One region of the Paraburkholderia sp. J94 genome, then DNA from elsewhere that is predicted to be linked to it. Evidence: riboswitches for the same ligand, from Rfam matches in the RefSeq annotation. Region 1 holds a riboswitch; each other region holds the start of a gene.

Evidence for each region. A riboswitch is a leader RNA that binds a small molecule or an ion and turns the genes downstream of it on or off. The one in region 1 is predicted to bind cobalamin.
Region 2: linked by a shared signal. The riboswitch ahead of cobW (cobalamin biosynthesis protein CobW) and the one ahead of U4Y88_RS13275 (TonB-dependent receptor) in region 1 are both predicted to bind cobalamin.
Region 3: linked by a shared signal. The riboswitch ahead of U4Y88_RS28395 (TonB-dependent receptor domain-containing protein) and the one ahead of U4Y88_RS13275 (TonB-dependent receptor) in region 1 are both predicted to bind cobalamin.

What each region holds. Positions count from the first base shown of each region.
Region 1 is NZ_CAJMZH010000005.1:472,921-476,189, reverse strand. It holds gene U4Y88_RS13275 (TonB-dependent receptor) at 1-1,305, opposite strand, end outside; adenosylcobalamin (AdoCbl) riboswitch at 1,585-1,733, opposite strand; gene zigA (zinc metallochaperone GTPase ZigA) at 1,850-3,085, shown strand; gene U4Y88_RS13265 (oxidoreductase) at 3,121-3,269, opposite strand, start outside.
Region 2 is NZ_CAJMZH010000013.1:49,535-52,803, reverse strand. It holds gene cobN (cobaltochelatase subunit CobN) at 1-311, opposite strand, end outside; gene cobW (cobalamin biosynthesis protein CobW) at 355-1,452, opposite strand; cobalamin riboswitch at 1,712-1,984, opposite strand; gene U4Y88_RS25955 (cobalamin biosynthesis protein) at 2,414-2,833, shown strand; gene cobO (cob(I)yrinic acid a,c-diamide adenosyltransferase) at 2,920-3,269, shown strand, end outside.
Region 3 is NZ_CAJMZH010000015.1:120,314-123,582, forward strand. It holds gene U4Y88_RS28395 (TonB-dependent receptor domain-containing protein) at 1-1,535, opposite strand, end outside; cobalamin riboswitch at 1,626-1,832, opposite strand; gene U4Y88_RS28400 (LysR family transcriptional regulator) at 1,927-2,868, opposite strand; gene U4Y88_RS28405 (CoA-acylating methylmalonate-semialdehyde dehydrogenase) at 3,066-3,269, shown strand, end outside.

The DNA.
Region 1 (3,269 bases):
AAATTGCGGCACGGTCGGATCGGGGCTCGAAAACACGCCCGGATCGAAGCCGGATTGGGGCACGATCGACGAACCGTCATAGGGAGAATTACTGGTGTCGAGAAACGAAATCGCGTTGAAATCCGCGCCCACGACGAGTCGGTCCTGACGACCGAGCACGCGGCCGTCGAAGGTCGCGTCGAGCGTATCGCCGATCTGCCGTTCGTGATGCAGGATTTCGAGGTAGTCGCTGCGCAGCACGTTGCCGTCGCCCATCAGCGTGTAGCTTTCGCTGTCGCGCCAGTGGCGGTTCGTGAGCAGATAGTAAAGCTGGTTGCGCACGATGATGCCGCGCGCCGCGCGCCATTGCGTGTTCAGGCGCGTCCACTGGTCGTAATACGCGATCGACGCATTGCCGACGTTGTAGTTCTGGCGTTCGAGCGCGGGATCGAGTTGCCCGTCCGTCACCGGCACGCCGAAATAGCGCGCGGGCAGTTGACGCCCGTAGTCGTAATCGAGCGTGAACGAGAGACGCGGATTCACGTCCAGACGCAGCGCGCCGCCGAGCGCGGTCGTGTGCGATTCGCCGCGCGGCAGCCAGCCGTTGTTGCGGTCGTCGGCGAGATAGAAGCGGTAGGACAGCATCGGGCCGAGCGCGCCGGTCGTGTCGAGCGCCACGCGCTTTTCTCCGTAGCTGCCCGCGCCGAGCTGGATCGTCGTGGCGTAGTCGCGTTGCGGCGCTTTCGGCACGACGTTGATGACGCCGCCGATGCCGCCTTCGCCGTAGAGCACTGAGGCCGGGCCGCGCAGCACTTCGATGCGTTCCGCCGACCACGTGTCGAACGGGAACGACACGGTGCCCGCGCCCGCGTACATGCGCAGGCCGTCGTAAAGTGTGGTGACCGATTCGGGGCCGCTGAAGCCGCGCACGGAGAGCGAGGTGCCGCCGTTGCCGGGCGCGGCGTCGGTGGCGAAACCGGCGGCGCGCGTGACGGCCTGGGTCACGTTGTTGTCGCCGCGCTCGGTGAGTTGCGCGCTGCCGATGGCTTCGACGCTCGCGGGCGTGTCGAGGCTGGAGAGGCCGAGGCGGCTGCCGGTGGTGAGCGGCGTCGCGAGATCGGGTTTGCCGGATGCGGCCTTCGTGGCGGACGCGGCGTTCACGCGCACGGCGGGCAGCGTGGCGTTTGACGATGGTGTGCTGGCGTCGGGGGACGAAGCGGTCTCGCCGTCCGCGAAAGCGTGAGCCGCGTGGGCGAGGCACGAGCAGGCGAAGGCGCCGCGCACGGCGAAGCGCCGCGCGCTGGAAAGCGGTGTGGATACGTCCATTCTTGTTCGGTGCGGTGTTGTTATGCGAGGCGTGCGAGGCGCGAGCGCGCACACAGGCCCGCGTCGAAGCGATCGACGCGAAAGCGAAAAACAAAAAACAGAAAGCGGAGGCGCTGAGCCTGGCGGATCTAGGCGATGCCGATGCCGACGCGCGATACCGCGCGACACGTGCAACACGTGCAACACGTGCAACACGTGCAACACGCGAGCGAATGGACGCTTGAGACGAGGGACGAGCGGCGAGCGAGCGCGCGCCGCGAGACGGCCGGTGCAGTCATGCTGATTTCTCCAGGGGTTTCGCGCCCCGAAAGTACGGTTGATGAGTGCCGATGCCCAGGTCTGACTTTCGGCGCGAAGGCCGATCACAGTGGCGCGACCGTGCTGGATTTGCACCAGCTTCCGGGCATGACGAAACGGAATTGTAAGCCACGCGGCCCGCCCGTTGACCTGTTTCCTTCGTTGCCCGTTTTGTCTGCGATGTTATAACATAACACTCAATAAGACGGACACCCCGTTTCCCCACACTCGTCGAAGGAGTCATCCGATGGATTCACGCTTGCCGGTTACCGTGCTGTCCGGCTTTCTGGGCGCGGGCAAGACCACGCTGCTCAACCACATCCTGAACAACCGCGAAGGGCGGCGCGTCGCGGTCATCGTCAACGACATGAGCGAGGTGAACATCGACGCGGCGCTCGTGCGCAACGGCGGCGCGGAACTCTCGCGCACCGACGAAAAGCTCGTCGAGATGAGCAATGGCTGCATCTGCTGCACGCTGCGCGAGGACCTGCTGCTCGAAGTGAACCGGCTCGCGCGCGAAGGGCGTTTCGATCAGCTCGTGATCGAATCGACGGGGATTTCGGAGCCGCTGCCGGTGGCCGAAACCTTCACGTTCGCGGACGAAAGCGGCCAGAGTCTTTCGGACGTCGCGCGTCTGGACACGATGGTCACGGTGGTCGATGCGTTCAATTTCCTGCGCGATTACGGCTCGCAGGACAGCCTGCAGGCGCGCGGCGAATCGCTCGGCGACGAGGACACGCGCACGGTCGTCGATCTGCTGATCGAACAGATCGAGTTCTGCGATGCGATCGTGCTCAACAAGGTCGATCTGATCGACGACGCGGCGCTCGAACGGCTCATGGCGATCCTGCAGCGGCTCAATGCGCGCGCGCGCATCGAGGTCGCGGAGTTCGGCCGCGTGCCGCTTGACCGCGTGCTCGATACGCGCCTGTTCGATTTCGAGGAAGCGTCGAAAGCGCCGGGCTGGCTCGCGGAATTGCGCGGCGAGCACACGCCGGAGACCGAGGCATACGGCATCGCGAGCTTCGTGTGGCGCGCGCGACGGCCGCTGCATCCGCAGCGTTTCTGGGCGCTGATCAATTCCGAGTGGCCGGGCGTGGTGCGCTCGAAGGGCTTCTTCTGGCTCGCGAGCCGGCCGACGCACGCGGCGTCGTGGTCGCAGGCGGGCGCGGTGTGCCGTCACGGCATGGCCGGTTTGTGGTGGGCCGCGGTGCCGAAGCATCGCTGGCCGACCGACGCGGAATCGCTCGAATTCATCGAAGGAAACTGGGACGCGCATGTCGGCGACGCGCGCCAGGAACTCGTGCTGATCGGCATGGAGATGGACGAAGCAGGCTTGCGCGCGCGGCTCGACGCCTGTTTGCTCAGCGACGCCGAAATGGCCGAGGGGCCGCAGGCGTGGATCGCGTATAGCGATCCGTTTCCCGCGTGGGACGACGGCGCGGAGGACGAAGCGCGCGACGCCCACGAAGTGCAGGGATAAACCGCGCGCGCTTGATCGTTGGATTGATCGTCCGCTCAACCGTCCGTCGAGATCGTCACGCTTTCCCACGCGCCGATCTCCTGCTCCAGCGCCGCGAGTTTGCCGCGCACGAGGCCGAGCGCATCGCTGCCGAGCAACAGATGCGCGGGCGGCGTTTCGGCTTCGATCGCGGCGAGCATCGCGC
Region 2 (3,269 bases), on a different contig from region 1:
AGCGACACGACCTGCTCGATGCCATACGGCCAATAGGTTTCGCCGCCCAGATGATCGACCACGACCACGCGCGCGTGCTTGAGCACGTCGTCGATATAAAAATCCACCGACGCGTTCTGGCGCAGATACGTGACGTTCGCGAGCCGCACGCCCGGAAAGCCCGCGGGCAGACGCGGCACCACGCTCGCCAGCAGCGCAAGCGTGGTATCCGCCGAACTCAGAATGACGATCTCGGCGGGCTGCTGATCGATGCGGATCACGCCCTGCGTGTCGTCGACGAAACCGCCCGGCGTGGTGCGCAGCAAATGCATGTGTGTCGCTCGTAAAACGTCGTGCTGATTGCGCTGATCGTGCTCATTGCGCGGACGCGGTTTGCACGGCGTTTTGCGCCGCCGCCAGCGCCGCGTCGAACGCGGCTTGCAGCGTGGCGGCGTCGAGGTCCTCGCCGATCAGCACAAAGCGGCTCGCGAGCGGTTGCGCCGCGCTTTCCTGCGCGTTCCAGCGGCGGTCGAAATAGCTGTCGAAGCGGCGGCCCACGCCCTGAATCACGAGGCGCATCGGCGCGCCCGGCAGCGCGGCGAAACCCTTCACGCGATAGATCGTGTGCGCATCGACGAGCTTTTGCAGCGCCTCGACCGCCACGTCGCGCGACGCGACCTGCGCCTCAACGACGACCGAATCGAATTCGTCGTGATGATGGTCGGCATCGTCGGCGGAACCGTGATGGTCGTGGCGCAGATGGATGCTCTCCTCCGACGCCGCTTCGAGACCGAGCAGCGTGTGCAGGTCGAGCTTGCCGTGCTGCGCGCGCACGATCTTCACCTGCGGCGGCAGTTCTTCGCGCAGGTCTTCGATCAGCGCGTCCTGCGCGGCGGCGTCGATCAGATCGGTCTTGTTCAGGATGACGAGATCGGCGGCCGAAAGCTGGTCTTCGAACAGTTCGTGCAGCGGCGATTCGTGATCGAGATTCGGATCGGCCTTGCGCTGCGCATCGACGGCCTGCGGGTTTTCCGCGAACTGGCCGCTCGCGGCGGCGGGACCGTCGACGACCGTCACGACCGCATCGACCGTGAAGGCGTTGCGGATCGACGGCCAGTTGAAGGCCTGCACGAGCGGCTTGGGCAGCGCGAGGCCCGAGGTTTCGATCAGCACGTGGTCGATGTCGGCGCGGCGTTCGAGCAGTTGCTCCATCACCGGGAAGAATTCTTCCTGCACGGTGCAGCACAGGCAGCCGTTCGCGAGTTCGTAGAGCTGGCCTTCCGTTTCGTTGCCGTTCTCGTCGCAACCGATGCCGCAGCCGCGCAGGATTTCGCCGTCGATACCCAGTTCGCCGAATTCGTTGACGATGACCGCGACGCGCAGGCCGCCCGCGTGCTGGAGGATGTGGCGCAGCAGCGTGGTTTTGCCGCTGCCGAGGAAGCCCGTGACGATGGTGACGGGGATTTTGCGCATCTGCATGTGGAAGCTCCTTCGGCGCATCGGCCGCAGGTGAAGTGCGCCGCGCCGGGCGTGTCGCGCGTGGGCGTCCGGCCGGAGGGGATCGTCGCGTGGCGCGCATGAAAACACGCGCAACACGCGGAACACGCGCAAGCGGCGCGCGGCGGCATGCAGCCCGCACCACTTCGATCGACGATACAACCGGCTTGGACGCGCCACGGGCAAGGCCCGGCATGACGCATGAAATCATGGACGCGGCGCCGCAACCCCGCAGCGCGCATCCCGCGTATCTGGCCGGTATCCGGACTGACGAGTCACGCCGCTTCGCCTTCCCGCGCGCCGCGCCGTGGGGCGCGCTTCGCACAGTGGCCATGCATGCGGCGCATGCGATGAAGCGGCTTGCATCGACCTTGCAGCCGATGCGCTCGTTGTACCGTTGCGGGTGCAGTTCAGGTTGGCCGTGCCCGTGGCGGGATGGCTCCCTGATTCCCGTTTAACTGCGTGCGAAACGTACGCGCACGCGAGCACCAGAGTGCGTGCGAGTGTAGGCGCGGGTGGGCGGCGCGTCAACCGGGCGGGGGCGCGGCTCAGGGGCATTGGGGCGCGGATTTGCGGCGGATTTGCGGCGGATTTGCGGCGGATTTGCGGCGGATTTTCCGCCTCGGCCCGAGGCCGTCACGCGCTCGCCGCCGCCCCCGGTTTTATCCGCGATGCCGCCCAAGCGAGGCGCAGCGCGCGAAATGCGTGTGCTATCGTATGCGCGCATTTGCGGCGTTTCCGACGTTTCCGCTCGATTTCGCCTGCTGTTTTTGGCTGGTTTTTGGGCTGTTTTTTGGCGGCCCCCACGCGAGACGCCCTGATTTTTGCCCCGGCCTTCACCCCCGACTTTCCGCGCTCAGTGAACCCTTCCCCGCCCGCCGACTGCTTGCCCGATGCCGCCCCGGCAGCGGACAATGCGGCGCCGCGCGCGCTTGCGATGGGCATCGGCTGCCGCCAGGGCGTGACGGTCGCGCAGATCGAGGCCGCCGTGCGGGCCGCGCTCGGCGCGTGGCCGCTCGCACGCGTGCGGGCCGTGGCGACGCTCGACGCGAAAATCGACGAGCCCGCATTGCGCGCGTTTTGCGCCGCGCATGCGCTGCCGCTGCAGGGCTTCACGCGCGGGCAGGTGGAGGCGATGTCGCTGCAAGCGGCGTCAAAATCGGCATCAAAATCGGCACTACAAGCAGCACCGGATTCACCACCGAGCGCGGCGGCACTCGCGCGTTTCGGCGTGCCCGGCGTGTGCGAACCGTGCGCGCGGCTCGCGGCCGGAGGCGGCGCGCTGGTCCGCGGCAAGCTCGCGCTCGACGGCGTGACCGTCGCGCTCGCCGCCATCGCGCCCGATCCACGAAGCTGACGCCAGCAACGCACGCATACGCACAAACACGCACGAACACGCAGCACCCGACACTCATCGCATACACAACAGGACTCTTCGCGACGATGAAAACCGATCCCGAATCGCACCAACGCATGACCCAGCGCCGCCGCGAAGGCCACGAGAAAAAGCAGGCCGCCGCGACGCTCGAAAAAGGCCTCTTGATCGTCAACACCGGCAACGGCAAGGGCAAGAGCACGGCGGCGTTCGGCATGGCCGTGCGCGTGCTCGGCCACGGCATGAAGCTCGGCGTCGTGCAGTTCATCAAGGGCGCGCTGCATACGTCCGAGCGCGATTTTCTCGCCAGCGTGGCGCACTGCGACTTCGTCACGATGGGCGACGGCTACACCTGGAACACGCAGAATCGCGACGCCGACATCGCCACCGCGCGCAAAGGCTGGGACGCCGCGAAGCG
Region 3 (3,269 bases), on a different contig from region 1:
CGGCCCACGTTCACGGGCAGAAAAGTCTGCGAATCGTAAGTGATGAGATCGTGCACGCGCGTGTCGTAGAGCGCCGCCGTGAAGGTGCCGATCGACGTCGTCGCGTCGAGCGCGACTTCGACCGTATCGCTGCGTTCGGGCTGCAGATTCGGATTCGCGTAGCCCGGATAGTAGAGGTCGTTGAACGTCGGCAGACGGAACGCGTTGCCGTACGAGACGCGCGCCGTATAGACCGGCGTGATCGCCCACGCGAGCGCCGCGTTGCCCGTGTTCACGCTCTGCCCCTGCACGATTTCGTGGCGGCCCGCGAGGAACAGCGTCCAGTCGCCGAGCATGACCGACTGATGCATCGACACGGCGGAGTCGTTGCGCGCGGGCAGCCCGTCCGGCACTTCGACGGGCAGATACGCCTGCTCGCGCGTGAAGTCGTAGGCGAGCTTGGTCTCGCCCGAAAGCGCCTGCCCGAACAGCGTGTGGCCGGTTTCCTGATGCGTGATCGAAGTCGAGCTGCTCAGGCGCGTCGAATCGAACTCGTCGGTCGGAATGCCAGGATCGTTCGCGTAGATGAACTGGCGGTCATACGCGTAACCGAACGACTGATCGAACTGCGTGGTCGGCGTGATGTCGAGATGGAACGCCACGCCCGTCGTGAGCTGATGATCGCGCTGGCGATCGGCGTAACCCGCGTTGTCGTACGAGAGATCCGACTGGTGATAGAGCGCGAAGGTCGAGATCGACCAGTTGTCGCGCGCATAGCCGAGGCGCGCGTCCAGATCCTGCGCGTGATACGGATTGCGGCCGTCCTCGTGGCCGTAGGCCCACGGCTTGGTCGCGTCGATGCCCGCCGTGTTGTAGTCGTGCAGGCCGAGCGAATACGTGAGCCCGCCGAGCGCCGCGAGCGGCCCGCTCGACGGCACGGTGCCGGAAGTGCGCAGCTGCGTGTCGAAGGTCTTGTTCGAGCCGCCGCCGAACGACACCGTGGTCTGATTCGGCTGATTCGAGGCGTGGCGCGTGAACAGCTGCACGACGCCGCCCACGGCATCCGCGCCGAACGAGGCGGCAGCCGGGCCCGAAATCACTTCCACGCGGTCGAACGCCGAGGTCGGCAGATCGGCCCACGCGGCCGTGCCCGTGGTCGCCGACCCCACGCGGATGCCATCGATGAACACAGCCACCTGATTGGCCGCCGAGCCGCGAATGCTGACCGAAGCGGTCGCGCCAGGACCGCCGCTCTGCGACACGCTCACGCCGGGCAGCGTGGCGAGCGCCTGCGTGATGCTCGGGTCGATGGGGTCGAGCCGGTCGAGATCCGCGCGCGTGAGCACCTGGGTGCTGGCGTAGCGCTGATCGAACGATTGCGGCAGATGCTGCGTGTCGCCGACGACGAGAATGTTCGGCAACGTTGCGTCGGCCTGGGTTGGTGCGGCGCCGGGTTCAGCGCCTTGTTCAGCGCTTTGTGTGGACGTTTGCGCATCGGCGCACTGCCAGGCGCAGGCGGCCACGGCGGTCGCGAGAACGAATTGACGATACTTCATGAGCAGACAGATCCTGAGGTCGAACTGTCCTTGCAACGGGCGGCCGCGCGGGCGGCGCGCGCGCATCGGGACACCCCGCCCTTTGCGGCTGCTTGGACCTCGGTCGATGGCAGGTCTCCTGGCTCGCGGGTCGCCGCCCGATGCCGGCCTTCCCGGTTTCCCAGTGGCCTTCGCTGGCATGGACTCGCCGCTCACAGTTGCGGGGACAGCCGCAGACTTCCGGCGTGCGCCGTTCGCGCGCCGTTACTGCGTTCCCTTTTGATCCCGTCGCCGGGAACCATCAGCGCGCGAGCGTAAAGGCGGTGCGTTCGGCGCGTCAACCTCCGCTGTGCCAGGCGATGCGAAAAAACGTCAGATGCGCGTCGCGGCTTTCATCCCCGTATTCATCGGCTCATTCGAGCGGAAATCCCTGCTTGAAGGTCTGACGCAGGAAATCGGCGAACAAGGTCACGGCGCGCGGCACGTGCGCGCCATAGGGCCGCACCACGTGCAACTGCGACGCGAACGCGCCCACCGGCCGCCACGCAGGCAGCAGCACGACGAGCTTGCCCGCCTGCAACGCGGCCTGCGCGCTGAAATCGGGCAGCAAAGCGATGCCCAGATGTTCGAGCGCTGCGTCGCGCAGCGCCTCGCTGTTATTCGCCGACACCGGCCCGTTCACGGTCACGTTCACACGCGACTGCTCGGCGCGGCGGCCCGTTTTCTCGAACGACCACGCGCCCGACCCGAGCGTGCGCGGATAGTAAAGACAGTCGTGCTGCGCGAGATCGGCGGGCGTTTGCGGCGTGCCGCGCAGCTTCAGATACGCGCGCGTGGCGACGATCACCGAGCGCGTATCGCAAAGCTTGAACGCCACATGCGTTTCCGGCACTTGCGCGCTGTGGCGAATCGCGAGATCGAAACCTTCGCTCGCAATCGACGTGAGCCGGTCGGAGAGTTCAAGCTGCACGCGCACCTCGGGATTCGCGCGCGCGAACTGCGCGAGGCGCGGCACCAGTTGCTGACGCGCGAATGCCACGGGCGCGGTCACGCGTACCGTGCCGCGCGCGATATCGGCCATTTCGCGCACGCTCGCGAAACTCGTGGCGATGCGCTCGAACTCCGCGCGCGTGTCCTCGACCAGCCGCAATCCCGCCTCCGTGAAGCGCACGCTGCGCGTGGTGCGCTGCACCAGCGCGACGCCCGCCACGCGTTCCAGTTCGGCGATCCGCTGGCTCATCGCGGCCTTGCTCACGCCAAGGCGCGCGGCGGCCGCCGTGTAACTGCCCTGCGCCGCCAGCACATTCAGCCAGTGCAAATGGGTCCAGAGTGCTTCGACGTTCTGCGTATCCACGAAAAGACTCCTGCCCCGAATACTCAACGATGCGCCGATGATAGCACCGCGCCTGCGCATCTTTCAGCGCTGCGCACTGCGATTGTTCACAGTGGAAAACAATCAATTCAGCCGCCGTGTCTTTGCAGACGCCGGGCGGCTCCGTACACTGGCCGTCACAGTGATGCTCAACCGACACTCAATAGCGAGGAGATGACATGCAGGCCTTCACCGATTCCGCGGACGTGGTCAACTACATCGGCGGCAAGCGCGAACGCGGCGCGGGCGACCGCACGCAGCCCGTCTTCAATCCGGCGACGGGTGCGGCCGCGCGCCGTCTCGTGCTGGGCGAAGTCGCCGATGTCGACGCCGCCGTCGCGAGCGCGAAAGCCGCGTTCCCGGCCTGGCGCGACACGCCGCCG